Linked DNA regions of Flammeovirga yaeyamensis. The protein of the gene in region 2 interacts with the protein of the main gene of each other region in a pairwise test. Links are inferred from orthologs where the notes say so. Each region holds a gene or a part of one and is shown on either strand. Other genes may lie near its edges.

Region 1 (7,772 bases), 1.6 Mb from region 2 along the record:
AAAGAGCATATTTATTATCAGAAGGCAAACAATATTCATCGGCACAAAAACTATTTGATGAAATCTTACCCAAAATTGAAGATCAACAAGTAAAAAGTTATCATGTAGTTTTTTATTCATTGTATGCTGATATGTTTATGGAGTTAAATCAGTATGAAAAGGCCATAAAAAACTATTTACATTCTGCGGATGCTGCCATGAAATATAGAGCACATATCAACTTTGTACCTGATATTTATAAAAAGCTATCTACCGCATTAAACAAGGTAAATGATAAGAAGGCCGCCTTATTTTATTTAAATGCGGCTTATACATTAGATCAATGGTTATATAGTAGCAAGAGTGAGAATAACCGATTTTTGTTAGAGATTAATGATGTCTACAAAAAGAAGGAACAAGAACAACAAAAAATCATTACTCAGCAGAAGATTCAGAATGTTACACAAGAGAAGCAAATCTTATGGTTGTCGATTGGTATCCTCACTTTAGTATTCGTTTTTATCACTTGGTTGGTATTTACGAGAATTCGACTGATGAAGAAAAATTATAAAAATGAGCGTCGAATGATGGTGGAGAAACAGCATTTGGAAAAGGAGAAAAACGATCAAATATTAGCTATCAAGAATAAAGAATTGACGCAATCGACACTTCAAATTATTGCTAAAGATGAGGTGTTGGCTACTGTAAAAGATAAACTGAAAGAACTTCAAAAGAAGGAGGGAAGTAAAGAGTTGAGATCTGTACTCAATTCCATCAAAGTCAATCAAGATACGAGTTGGCTGGAGTTTGAACATCGATTTACCTCTGCCAATAAAGACTTCTTTGAGAATCTAAAAGATAAATATCCAAACTTAAGTACCTACGATTTGAAAATATGTGCTCTAGTGAAGCTGAACTTTACTGGTAAAGAAATGTCTAGACTATTGGGGATATCGCCAGAAAGTGCGAACACTTCTCGATATCGTTTGAGGAAGAAACTAGGCTTACAAAAAGGGGAAGATTTAGTTGAATTTGTGAATGGGGTAGTGTAAAAAAAGAGGATGTCCCATAATTCAATAAAACCTCATATCATAAGCCCCGGATTTAAATTCGGGGCTTATGATATGAGGAAAAGTGGATAAATTAGACACCCTCTTTAGGTTATATGATTCGATTATTTTCTCTTCATCAAAAAGATATAAGCCAATGCACAAACACCTAAAATGAAAGGATAATATAGGTATTGAATAATATCTAATGGGGTGATTATTGTGGTAACAGTAACTGCGGCAAGAATCTGAGCACCATAAGGAATAATACCTTGTGTAAAACAAGAGAAGGTATCTAATATACTCGCCGATCTTTTCGGATCAATATTGAATTTATCTGAAATTTCTTTGGCGATGGGACCTCCAATAATAATGGCAATAGTATTATTTGCAGTACACACATCGATAAACATAATCAAGATGGCAATTCCAATTTCGCCACCTTTAGTTGATTTTATACGTGAAGTTATAGCATAAATGATATAATTAATTCCACCATTTTTATGAGTGATGGCTACAACACCACCAATCATTAAACAAAGAATGATAATCTCCGACATTCTCATAAAGCCTTGAGAGGTAGCGGCAATCATTCCCCAGATATCAAATGATTCGGTAGATATACCGATGATACCAGAAAGCAAGGTGCCGAGTAGTAGAACGACCATTACGTTCATTCCTGATAAAGCACCAATAAGAACAACCAAATAAGGGATCACTTTTATGAAACTGAAATCATAATTTTGAGCCAAGTTAAGTTGAATATTACTGGTAGTTACTATATAAATTAGTATTGTTATGATAGCTGCAGGCAAAGCAATTTTGATATTGGCCTTGAACTTATCTTTCATTTCTACACCCTGCGTTCGTGCTGCTGCGATAGTTGTATCAGAAATCATCGATAAGTTATCACCAAACATGGCTCCGCCTACAACAGCTCCTAAGCCAATACCTACAGGCATTCCTGTTTTCTCGGCAATACCAACAGCAATGGGAGCAATAGCTCCAATCGTACCTACAGAAGTACCTATAGAAATAGAAATGAAACAAGCGATAATAAATATCCCTGTAATCAGTAAATGACTAGGAAGGTAATTGAGGGCCATATTTACTGTAGAGTCAATGGCACCCATAGATTCACTAACAACACTAAAAGCTCCTGCTAACAAGAAAATAATACACATCAGCATAATGTCTGAGTGTCCCATTCCTTGTGTATAGGTAGAGATTTTTTCCTTTAAAGTTGCTTTAGGATTCATCGCTAAGGCAACAATAGATGCCAACAAGAAAGAAACGGTTGCAGGCATTTTGTAAAAGTCGTTAGTAATAAGTGAGACTGCTAAGTAACTCACCAAGAATGTTAGCAATGGAAGTAATGCTAGTGGATTTCCTTTTTTAGTAATTGTCTGTTCCAAATTAATTTATTTTTATCCTCTCAAATACAAAGTGGACTCACACACAATCAAGTCCGAACTTCAAAACTAATAAGATTGATCAAGTGATTGAAAAAAAGGGTGTTAAATAAACTAATCCTTTTATGGTAGACCTTCATAATATGAATCTTGAGTTATTACTTCAAAGTTTTATTTCATATTTGATACTACTTCTTAACTACGTCAACCCCTTTAAGTGTTTTTCTTTTTTTACAGGATTAGATTAATTGATGAATACTTTAATCAATTAATCTAATATGAAATACTTTAAATTTTTATTATTGTCTATTTTACTTGGAGGATGTCAACTATTCGATCGGTCCAGTGAGGAATTAGGTACTTTTACTTATTATCAACATATAGATGAATTACCTCCTGTTTATTCTGAGCATGAGTTTATTCAGGGTACTGCTTATTTTTATTTTGTAGATAAAGACTCTTCGATAATATCAGATTTGTATGAATATGATGATTTATCACCCGTAACTGTTCCCGTTGAGATTTCATCAAAATATAAAAATGAAGACGTGTATAGAGTTTCTTTGGTTCTTCAAACTTGGGATTATACTGATGAGTTAATATCACATTTAGTATATAAAGAAGTGAACTTACAAAATAGGAGCACTTCAGATGAAGATCATATTCTAGAAAGAAAATATACTTTTCCAATTGGTTGTACAGTGTATTTAGAAACAAAAAGCCGTTCTATTCAAATAAAGGAGTCAGAAGATGAGAGTACTAATACTATGGATGTAACGATAACAGGTAACTTAGAAGGAGATTACAGTGCACATTTATTAATTTATCATTCAACATATAATATCAAAGCCTATTTACCATTGTATTTTTTTGATGAAAATGAGAAAGTTTTTTCAGTGGATGATTTAAAGTCCACTAAAGCTGCAATTAATACAAGACCAATTGATTTGAGAAACACTTATAAAGGATTTGCAAGATTAAATTTGAATAATGCTTCTGCAGAGTTATTAGTAATACATACTGTCGAACTGAACGGCGAATTTGAATTTCCTAAGGTTTTAATAAATAAGGGAAATATAAACTACTATTTTACAAGGTATTATACAGCACCTTCTACAAATACGTCTTCTTATGCTGTTGCTGATTATCAACTAGGTAACTTTGATCTGGATTATTTTAACCCCTTATCTGAGAAGGAATTAATTAACTCTTATTCTATTGATAATGGGGAAAGTTTGGTTTATCCAAATCAAGCTATTGTAGATGAATACTGGATACGTACAATATATAAACCTTTTGATCTTGAAGATTTGGGGATGAATAATACTCTTATTTTAGTTGTAATAGGAACAAATGCTATACACAATTTTAAACCGCTTCTACATCCAAAAATAAGAGAAATTGAAAAAAGGTTTGATGTTGAGTTATCAGAATTAACAGAATCAGAAAAATGGATTGATGTTGCAGGCAACTATGTTGAAGGTTTGAATACAAATATCAAATATGAAATGAGGGTGAATATATTTAACCATTAAAAAAAGCTGAGTGCACATTAAAGTGTACTCAGCTTCCATTAAATCTATTAATTCCAAAACTTAGTTATTAGTTCCTAACTCCTAACTCCTAACTTCTACCTAAACTTAAACCAGTCCTGCAGATACAAGATATTCAGCAATTTGAACTGTGTTAGTTGCTGCACCTTTTCTTAAGTTATCTGCAACGATCCACATGTTCACTGTTTTCTCTTGAGTTTCGTCTCTTCTAATACGACCTACGAAAGTTTCGTCTCTGTTGTGAGATGTCAACGGCATAGGGTAAACGTTGTTTGCTGGATCGTCTTGGATGATGATGCCAGGAGCATCAGCAAGGATCTGACGTAATTCAGCTTCGTCGAATTCGTTTTCGAACTCAATGTTTACAGATTCAGAGTGACCACCAACTGTAGGGATACGAACTGTAGTAGCAGTAACTTTTACAGAATCGTCCTCTAAGATTTTCTTAGTTTCATTGATCATCTTCATTTCCTCTTTAGTGTAACCATTGTCTTGGAATACATCGATGTGAGGAAGAACGTTTAAGTCAATTGTATGAGGGTAAACTTTGTTTACTTCTTGCTCTTGACCTGCAGAAACAGCTCTTTCAGCGAACAATTGATCTACTGCAGCTTTACCAGAACCAGTTACTGATTGGTAAGTAGAAACTACAACACGTTTGATTTTATATTTTTCGTGCAAAGGTCCGATAGCCACAATCATTTGGATTGTAGAACAGTTCGGGTTTGCAATAATTTTATCTTCTTTAGTTAAAGACTTTGCATTTACTTCAGGTACGATCAATTTCTTCGATGGATCCATTCTCCATGCAGAAGAGTTGTCGATTACTGTAGCACCTGCTTCAGCAAATTTTGGAGCGTACTCTAAAGATGTACCACCTCCAGCAGAGAAAATAGCGATATCCGGCTTCTGAGCGATAGCGTCTTCAGCTGTAACTACAGTGTATTCTTTTCCATCGTAAGTGAATTTCTTACCTGCAGATCTTGCTGATGCTACTAATAATAACTCATCGAAGTGGAAACCTCTTTCTTTGATAACGTTTAGGATTTGTTCTCCCACAAGTCCTGTTGCTCCTACTACTGCTAGTTTCATATGTTGAAATAAATAGTGTTGATTCGTTTGTTTTTAAATCATCGCATCACATAAGTAAGAAATCGTTCCAACACGTTTTTACTTAGTTTTTTGATTACGATGTAAAAGTAAAAAATCATTTTTTAATAAATGATTATTCTATTCGATTTATACAAAAATAACACACCGTGTTATAAATAAAACAGCATCAATTTCCTTTAAATGAGATTGATGCTGTTTTGATTAGACTATTTGATGTATCCCTTATAGTACGTTTTTACTATTCTTAGCTAAATCATACAGTAACTCTCGGGCTCTGTGTAATTGTGCTTTAATCGTACCTAGAGGTGCTTCTAGTTCTGCGGCAATCTCGTCATAAGATTTTTCCTCAAAATATCTAAGCTTTACTAATCTTTGGTATTTAGGAGGTAGCAAGCTTACAAACTCATGTACAATCTGAATTTTTTGTTTCTTGATTGCTTCTTCATGAGGTGTTAGGCCTGAATCCTGAATGTTCATACTCATTGTATCACCGTCTTTGTTGGTCACTTCGGCGTCAATAGAATATGTTTCTAATTTCTTTTTACGGATAAAGTCAATAGCATTATTCGACCCAATTCTGAAGAGCCATGTACTGAACGTATAATCCTTTTTAAACTTTGATAGGTTTTTGAATGCTTTAGCAAAGGCTTCGATAGTTAAATCTTCGGCATCATCGACATTCCTTACCATTTTCAGTATTGTATGATATACTGATTTACGGTAACGGCCCATCAACTTCGCATATGCCTGTTCATCTCCGGCAATAGCTTGATCTATTAATTCAAAGTCTTCTAGTGCTTTTTGGGAAAACTGTCTCTCTAAATCCATGTGTTACGTTTCGAGATCACTGAGGATGCTCCAATTATAATTTGATATGCAATAAGCATGAAGTCCATAATAGGAATAAACCACCAACTAAACTTTGTATTCGTCATTCTCGTGAATTTTCTAGTACAGATCGTGATGGCAACTAATCGAATTATCAACAAAAGGGATAAATACAATAAATTTGCCACATTTAGTGGTAGTAATAGTAAATATATAAAATATACTGATAGGTGCGAAGTACTTAAGGCACCTAAAAGCAATTTATTTGATAATTTATAGTGATGTCCGGCACTTAAATGCCTTAATTTTTGAAAATACCATTTTTTCCAAGTGGACGGTGGCTGACTATATGTCAGACTATCTGGGTGAATGATTGTTGCCGTATTGTCTTTGTTTGCCACTTGATTGATAAATAAGTCATCATCACCACTCAACACATTTTTATGACTTTCAAACCCATTTCCTGATGTATAAAGTGCTTTTGTATAGGCAATATTTCTACCCACCCCCATGTAATTGATGCCTATTCGACTAAATGAGACATATTGTAAGGCAGTGATTAAGGTTTCAAACTGTGTAAATTTTTCTACTAAACGTCCATGTTTAGGTAGGTACCACCCAATGCCTAAAGTAAGTGGATGAGTCGATAACCTAGCCGTCATTAATTTTATCCATTGATTAGAAGCAGGTACACAATCGGCATCTGTAAATAATAATTGATTGTATTTCGCTTGAGGAATACCTTTACTTAAAGCAAATTTTTTAGGGCTGATTGCTCCAAAATTATCATCAATTACTATTTCCTTTATAATGTTATGTTTTTGTTGATATTCCCTAATTATCCTAGAAGATTGGTCAGAACTACGATCATTTATAATGATGATTTCAAATTCTGGATACTCTTGATTTACTAAATGATCCAAGAGTGTGGGTAAGTGATGTTCCTCGTTTCTTGCGGCTACAATTACACTTACGCCCTCATTATTTGATGTTGGATGATGACGTTCTACTTTCCACTGAGAAGGGACAATAATGCACCATAATATTAACTGAGGAAGTAGAAATGCAGCGTAAAGTAGTTCAAAAAAGTATTCTTGAATAAAATCGAGCATCAAGTTTTTTGTTTCTTTTTCTTTGCGGCAGGGAATAAGATATTATTCAATATCAAACGGTAACCCGGAGAGTTGGGATGAAGGTTTAAATCGGTGGGTTCTTCACCTACTAAATGCTGATAATCTTCTGGATCGTGACCACCATAAAACGTCCAAGTACCTTTACCGTATGTTCCGTGGATGTATCGTACTTCATTCGCTTCTGCTGTTTCGCCCATCACAATCACATCTGACTTTACTAAATGCTTTTTAAAGGCCGTTGTTTGTCCCATAAAACCTTTAATATTTTGCTGATGATTTTGTGAAAGCATCGTAGGAATAGGGTCCCATTTTGCAGAGAAAGAGAAGAGTTTGAAGAAATCATTTCCTTCTGTTAAACCTCTTTCGTAGTACTGATTATCAATATTTGAATATTCGTATTTGTAAGGATCCATATACAATTTGAAATCCTTAAAGGCGAATGTTTTAGAATAATCAAGTTTGGATTGAGCAGCTGGATCGGCAGGGTCACCATCATACATGAAATCACAAATATCTACTCCTTCAGCAGATAAAGCGATGTCGTAAGTATCCGTAGCTGAACACATGGCAAACAAGAATCCTCCACCCGCACAGAAATCTCTAATTTTTTTAGCTACCCCCAATTTCAATTGAGAAACTTTACTAAACCCGTGCTTTTGGGCAGAAGCTTCGAATTTCTTTTGGTTATCAATGTACCATTTCTGA
Region 2 (7,625 bases):
CGTCGAAATCAACATCGCCACCTTCTACTTCATAATCTTCTCTACCTGCTAATACAGAAGCTAAAGTACTTTTACCAGAACCGTTTGGTCCCATGATCGCGTGAACTTCGCCTTCCTTTATCTCAAGGTTGATCCCTTTAAGTATATCTTTGTCTTCAATTGAAGCTTTTAGATCGTTGATCTTCAGCATTTTTCTTTATGATTAATTGTTAGAAATTCGTATTAAAAAATCTTAGTAACTCGACAATCGAACTTGTATCAAAAGATACTATGACTACGGTCGGCAAAGTTATTTAGAATTTTTTTAAATAGGAACTATTTTATGAACTAATAGTTTAAATTTTTCCACTTTTTTTTATAAAAAAAGGCCTTGTCATTGACAACACCTTTAGTTCAGTAAATATGAAAATGAAAAAAGATAACTCTAATTTGAGGTAAAGTCACTTGATAAAATGATTTTTTTATACAAGTTTTGAACTTTACATCGTAAAATTAATGATAATATTTTTAAAAAAGAGACTTTCATCATCTTTTTATGAAAATTTATCTCAATTAAATCATCAAAATATAGAAATATGCTAGAGATTGGACAATCTTATCAAGTCAACTTTAAGTTTACTCAAGAAGAAGTAAACGCATTCGCTCAACTTACAGGAGATACGAATCCAATTCATATAGATGAAGAATTTGCGGCTCAAACACCCTTTAAAAAGCCTATCATTCATGGCTTTTTATCTGCATCAATTTTCTCTAGAGTATTAGGTACAGAATTCCCAGGTAATGGATCTGTATATCTATCTCAAACAATGGATTTCTTAAGACCAATGTTTGTAGAAGAAACGTATTCAGCAGAATTTGAAATCAGTGAAATTGATTCAAGAAGAAAAACGGCAGTTATCACTACAGTAATCAAGTCTGAAGCGAATAAAGTAACCGTAAAAGGTTCTGCGAAAATTATGCATAAAACTTTAATTGATTAACTACATTTGTTAAATTGTTCATTTGACAATGTAAATTGATAATTAGATTTTTATGCCTAAAAAGAACTTTTCTCAATCCAATTTCTTTTTAATATTTTCCTATAAAGGATATTTAATAAGAAGACTCGCTGTTGATTTAATTTGGATTGCAATACCAACAACAATTCTATGTACTATACATGAATTAGGACATGTGAACATAGAATCAAATTTTACACTACCTGGTTTAATGGGTGCTATTCTAGGTATACTATTAGTATTCCGAAATAATACTGCTTATGATAGATGGTGGGAAGCGAGAAAAGTTCTTGGTGGATTAGTCAACACTTCAAGAAACTATGCCTTACAAATCAATCAGTTATTACCTGACAGTAAGGAAAAGACAGAAATATTGAACTTAATAGCTGCATTTCCCTATGTTTTAAAAGAACATTTAAGAAGTGGAGTTATTTATATAGAAATTGAGTTTGTTGGAGAAGAAATCTCTAATGAATTAAAGAAGTGGGAACATGTACCTAATGGTATTAATCAATTAATTATTAAACGATTAAAAACCGTTTATGAAAGAGGCGAAATCACAGATTTTCAATATTTAAAATTAATAGAGAATTCTGATGAGTTAATTGACATTATGGGTAAGTGCGAGCGTATCCATAAAACGCCAATGCCACAATCGCATAATTATTTATTAAAAGCATATATCTACATTTATGCGATTATTATGCCTTTAGGTTTAATTGAGAATTTAGAATGGTGGACCATACCTGCTGTTATCATCATTTATTATGTGGCGATGAGTATTGTTACCATTTCTGAAGAAATTGAAGATCCTTTTGGCAAAGATCCTAACGATCTCCCAGTAGATAATATAGCTAACAACATTTACAAAAACATCCAAGAAATTATCAACAAATAATGACAAAGATATATCACCTATCCACTTGTTCTACTTGTAAAAGAATTATTGAAGAAATCGGTAAAGATAAATTTGATGAGTTTCAAGATATCAAAACAGAAGCTATTACTTCAGACCAACTAGATGCAATGAAAGCATTGAGTGGTAGTTACGAATCTTTATTTAGCAGAAGATCACGTCAATTTAGACCAATGGGCTTGCATGAAAAAGAATTATCTGAGGAGGATTATAAATCGTTAATACTTCAGGAGTACTCTTTTTTAAAAAGACCTGTTATTATTGCAGATAATCAAATTTTTGTAGGGAATAGTAAAAAAGAAGTCGAAAAAGCGAAGGCTTCATTATAATACATATATGGGAAGGATTTTAGCCATAGATTACGGAACAAAAAGAACAGGGTTTGCCGTTACTGATCCATTAAAAATTATTGCTTCGTCTTTAGAAACAGTACAAACAAATGTGATTATGAAGTTCATCAAAGAATATGTTCAGAAAGAAGATGTAGAACACTTCGTTATTGGACTTCCAAAGGGTTTAGATGGAAAAGCAACAGACAACACAAAGCCTACTCAAAATTTTGGAAAGAAGTTAGCGGCTGAATTCCCCAATATTCCGATTACTTATATCGATGAACGTTTTACTTCTAAAATGGCTGAACAGTCTATGATTAGCGGTGGAATGAAGAAAAAAGATAGAAAAGTAAAAGGAAATGTGGATAAGATAAGTGCTGCTATTATCTTGCAATCCTTTTTAGATCAAAATAGTTTTTAATCCATTAAAATATATATAAATGATTTATCCAGTAGTCGCATACGGAGATCCAATTCTTAAAAGAGTTGCCAAAGATTATTCTAAGGAAGAATTAGAAAACATAGGGGAACTAATTGATAGTATGTTCGAAACTATGGGTGGTGCCTCTGGCGTTGGACTTGCAGGCCCTCAGATAGGTATTGGCAAAAGAATTTTCGTTATCGATTCTAATTTAATGATTGATGAGGAAAGTGAAGAGAAAGGATATAAAGGTGCTTTCATTAATGCTGAGATTATCGAGGAATTTGGAGAGGATGTAAGTTTCGACGAAGGCTGTTTAAGTATTCCTGGTGTAAATGGTGATGTTATTCGTCCAGAAGGAATTATCATTAAATACTTAGACGATGAACTTAACGAAAGAGAAGAAGAGTTTACAGGGATGACGGCTCGTGTAATTCAACACGAATACGATCACATCGAAGGTATTTTATTTACAGATCACCTTTCTCCTATCAAAAAGAGATTAATCAAAGGAAAGCTAAATAATATCACTAAAGGCAAAGTAGCCCATGGTTATAGAATGAGGTTTCCAAAAAAATAATTAAATTTAAGCTCCTAAGATTTAGGAGCTTTTTTTTATAATAATTATTTTAAATGAGATTTTTTTTACTGCTTATCGTCCCTGTTTTATTCTTTGGTTGTAAAGAAGAAGAAGTAAGTTGGAACACACCAACTTCTCTTGATAGTTATTTTATGGATGAACTAAATAAATACAGAGAATCTAAAGATTTGACTACTTTTGAATTTAACGCTGCATACTTTGAAGAAGCGAAAAGATTCGCTGCTAACTTAGCAGACAATCCGATGAATAGGGAGCAACTGACTAAAGAAGAAGAAGAAAACGGATACCACAAAAAAAGAATTCAAAGTGTCACAGGAAGTAGTGACCTAAGAGGTTGTACAGCCTATGCCGCTTATAATATTCTTGATCCTATCCCTGATATCGTCAATATTATGGCTTCGAGATGTAGAAATACACTTGAAAATAGAAATTCAAACACATTTGGTGGTGCAGTATTTCAGAATGCCGCTACAGGTGATTATTTTTACGTTGTTTTTACAGGTAGATTAGATAATTAATTATATATGTCACACCATCAAGAAAACTTTAAGGTTGCTATCGTTCAATTTAATCCTGAGTGGATGAATCCTACAGCTAATCTTGCTACTTTAGAAGAGAAGTTATGGACCATTGAGGAAAATGTTGATTTGGTGGTGCTACCAGAATTATTTACTACTGGCTTCCATAATGAAGCTGCTGAAAAAGCAGAGCCCATCGGTCTTACAACGAGTAAGTGGATGTTACAGCAATCAAAAAGAATGGGTGCCGCAATATTGGGTAGCTATCCTGTTCGACAAGATCGCAAAGTGTACAACCGTTTGATCTTTGCTAGACCTAATGGTCATATATCACATTATGACAAGCGACACTTGTTTAGAATGGCTTCAGAACATATGGCTTTTGAACCAGGTAATTTCCAGGTTATTGAAGAATGGAAAGGCTGGAGAATAAACCCCATCATCTGTTACGATTTACGCTTCCCATTATGGTGTAGAAACACTAATAATGATTATGACATTCTTGTATGTGTAGCCAATTGGCCAGCACCAAGGATTGATGCTTTCAATACTTTACTGAAAGCTAGAGCAATTGAGAATCTAAGTTACTCAGTTGGTGTAAATAGAATTGGACAAGACCCTAACCAAGTAAATTACAATGGTCAGTCTGCTGTTTATTCAGCAAAAGGTAAAGCACTTAATGAGTTAAATGAGAATGATGAAATAAAAATAGTTACTCTTAACTATAAAGAACTTCATAATCTAAGAGAGAAGTTTCCAACTCATCTAGATGCAGATCATTTCACTTTACAACTATAATATTTTTTGGATACACTTCTTTTCCATATTTTTTTAGGTATCTCTGGTATTCTACTAATGAGATATGGTGCCTTATTACTAACAAAAGGTGCTACAGCACTAAGTGGAAAATCTAATTTTTCTGGGGTACATATTGGTCTAACAGTAGTAGCATTAGGTACTTCAATTCCTGAAATTTGTGTTTCTACCATATCCGTCTACAAAGATGCGGAAGCCTTGGCTTTTGGTACTATTATAGGTAGCAACACCTTTAATATTGTATTCGGTTTAGGAATTTCGGCTCTAATCATAAGAGTTAGAGTGTTATCAAAAAATATCTGGAGAGATACCCTTTTTGCCTTAGGAAGTGGTTGTCTCTTATTTTTTCTACTGAATAAGAAACTCTTTTTTAACGCCGAAGATAACTTCCTCACTCCTTTTGATGCATTTTATTTGATTGGGTATTTAATCACTTATTATATTATCATATTCGCGAGTAGTAAGAATAAAAAAGAAATCTATTTAATTAAAAAAATACCTCAAGGGTTATTACATCATCATAGTATAGCCCGTGATATTATTGTAGGCTTACTTATTATTGGAGGGGGTGCTTATATTTCTGTGATTGAAGCACTACTACTAAGTGAATACTCTAATTTAAGTGCTCGATTCATTGGGGTAAGTATCATGGCAATTTGTACCTCTTTACCTGAGATTATCACTACTATTTCGGTAATGAGAAGAAAAAGACAAGATATTGCCTTCGGTAACATTATGGGTTCATACATCATCAATTACCTTCTTGCCTCTTCTATATTAACAATAAAGGGTCCAATCCATTACGATTACACCCTTAATTATGACTTAACTTTTTCTATCCTAGCTTGTCTATTATGTGCTATGCTAAGTCTCTCAAGTAGATATTTAAAATTGACGAAGATGACTTCTTTCTTTTTACTATCACTTGGTATTTTATATTATGTCACCACTTATTTAAGAGGATAATTATTTTCTTTTCCTTCTTCTCTTCTTCTTAGAAGAATTACTATTATTTGATTTTGCAGTTGAAGTTGCACCTTGTGTTAGTACATTTCCTGCTGGGATTTTTACATTCTTAAAAGCATCTGGATATTTTTGTTTTAATGGACGAACGTTAAATCTCCCTTTACAAAGTGTATTAATGGTATTGATCACCACCTCATCTTCGATTTGGTCATTTACTTGCATAGAATAGAATGATTTCATCAACTTAATGATTTTCACCATTGCTTCTTCTATTTTATCCTCGCCTTCTTGTTCTAATGCACTCTCCACCATCTTTTGCAAGTTTTTACCGAAGTGTTTAAACCTGATGTTGGTTTGAGAATATGCCACTTTACGTGGTTTCTTATGCATTTGGTTTTCTGTTGGCAATGGATAAGGTGCGTCTATATCCAAATTAAATTCAGACATAACTGTCAGGTGATCCCATACACGCTGTTGGCTATCGCTTAATTGCTTTTGAATTGGATGTAATTGTTTCATCAAAGCAATTAAAGTATAAGCATATTGAGTTCTTAAAGCTTTGTCATCCAATGAAGAAATATACTTTACTAGTTTCTCTACATTTCTTCCATACTCTTTAAGAACAATATCAGATCGTCCTGTGTTATAGCTAAATTCTTCTTGCATAATATTTTTATATGAGTAGCCTCCTTTGAATTAGGAGGCTACTTATTGTTTTACTCTACTGTTACTGATTTTGCCAAGTTACGTGGCTGATCAACATTACATCCTCTCATCACTGCAATATGATAAGACAATAACTGTAATGGAATACATGAAATCATTGGCATGAGTACCTCATGAGTATCTGGTACTTCAATGACATGATCCACCATACCTGGAATTAAGGCATCTCCTTCTGTAACTACGGCAATCACTCGTCCACTTCTTGCTTTCACTTCTTGAAGGTTGGACACTACTTTGTCATAAGAACTATCACGAGTAGCAATAACTACTACTGGCATTTCTTCATCGATAAGTGCAATAGGACCGTGTTTCATTTCAGCTGCAGGATAGCCTTCAGCATGAATATAAGAAATTTCTTTTAATTTTAAGGCACCTTCTAATGCTACAGGGAAATTAAAGCCTCGCCCTAGATACAAGAAGTTCTTTGCATCCTTGTACAAGGCAGACATTTCTCTTACAGCATCATTTGTTTTAAGCACTTTTTCAATTTTAGATGGAATGTTTTCTAATTCCACCAATAAATCGTGTAATTGTGCTTCAGTTAAAGTTCCTTTTTCTTTAGCTAACATTAAAGCCATTGTTGTTAGAACTGTTAACTGTGCTGTAAATGCTTTTGTACTTGCTACACCAATTTCTGGTCCAGCGTGAGTATAAGCACCTTCGTGTGAGTTTCTTGCAATTGAAGAACCTACTACATTACAAACTCCAAGAACAACTGCACCTTTGGATTCTGCTAAACTCATTGCAGCCAAAGTATCCGCTGTTTCACCAGATTGAGAAATAGCAATTAATACATCTCCTTTTCCGATGATTGGATTTCTATATCTAAATTCTGAAGCGTATTCTACTTCTACTGGAATTCTTGCTAATTCTTCAAAAATATACTCAGCAACTAAGCCAGCATGCCAAGAAGTACCACAAGCGGCAATAATAATACGTTTCGCATTTAATAAATCATCAAAGTGATTAAAGATACCACCTAACTTAACGTGGTTTTTCTCAGAGATAACTCTACCTCTTAAACAATCAGAAACTGATTTAGGCTGCTCCATAATCTCCTTCATCATGAAGTGATCATATCCTCCTTTTTCAATAGCTTCTAATTCTAGTTCTAGTGTCTGTAAGTAAGGAGTTTGGACCTGATTCTTAACATCAGTAATTGTCATATTACCATCCTTAAGTAATACAACCTCCTCATCTTTAATATAAACTACATCTTTTGTGTACTCTACGATTGGAGTAGCATCCGATGCAAGGAAAAATTCTTTTTCACCAACACCAATCACCAATGGAGAGCCTTTACGGGCTGCTACCAATTGACCTGGTTTATC

Evidence for each region.
Region 1: the proteins of def (region 2) and KMW28_RS03090 interact in binary tests that used the Escherichia coli proteins (3 or more experiments, as listed by UniProt). The link is inferred for Flammeovirga yaeyamensis from one-to-one orthologs.

Annotation. Positions count from the first base shown.
Region 1 is NZ_CP076132.1:793,907-801,678, forward strand. What follows is about bases 3,084-6,025. They hold KMW28_RS03090 (aspartate-semialdehyde dehydrogenase), read right to left. Parts: upstream 5,086-6,025; coding sequence 4,081-5,085; downstream 3,084-4,080. Other genes in these bases: KMW28_RS03085 (hypothetical protein), read left to right, coding at 3,084-3,975; KMW28_RS03095 (sigma-70 family RNA polymerase sigma factor), read right to left, coding at 5,329-5,934; KMW28_RS03100 (glycosyltransferase), read right to left, coding at 5,925-6,025. In the rest of the region: KMW28_RS03075 (tetratricopeptide repeat protein), read left to right, coding at 1-1,031; KMW28_RS03080 (Na+/H+ antiporter NhaC family protein), read right to left, coding at 1,154-2,443; more of KMW28_RS03085, read left to right, coding at 2,719-3,083; more of KMW28_RS03100, read right to left, coding at 6,026-7,046; KMW28_RS03105 (asparagine synthetase B), read right to left, coding at 7,046-7,772.
Region 2 is NZ_CP076132.1:2,377,865-2,385,489, reverse strand. The notes cover bases 1,672-4,466. They hold def (peptide deformylase), read left to right. Parts: upstream 1,672-2,686; coding sequence 2,687-3,247; downstream 3,248-4,466. Other genes in these bases: KMW28_RS09280 (amidohydrolase), read left to right, coding at 3,793-4,466; KMW28_RS09285 (hypothetical protein), read left to right, coding at 3,301-3,786; ruvX (Holliday junction resolvase RuvX), read left to right, coding at 2,251-2,667; KMW28_RS09300 (arsenate reductase family protein), read left to right, coding at 1,896-2,243; KMW28_RS09305 (bestrophin family protein), read left to right, coding at 1,672-1,896. Also shown: Fe-S cluster assembly ATPase SufC, read right to left, coding at 1-190; KMW28_RS09310 (MaoC family dehydratase), read left to right, coding at 576-980; more of KMW28_RS09305, read left to right, coding at 1,033-1,671; more of KMW28_RS09280, read left to right, coding at 4,467-4,584; KMW28_RS09275 (sodium:calcium antiporter), read left to right, coding at 4,591-5,568; KMW28_RS09270 (DUF4290 domain-containing protein), read right to left, coding at 5,569-6,234; glmS (glutamine--fructose-6-phosphate transaminase (isomerizing)), read right to left, coding at 6,285-7,625. UniProt on the Escherichia coli protein: Removes the formyl group from the N-terminal Met of newly synthesized proteins. Requires at least a dipeptide for an efficient rate of reaction. N-terminal L-methionine is a prerequisite for activity but the enzyme has broad specificity at other positions.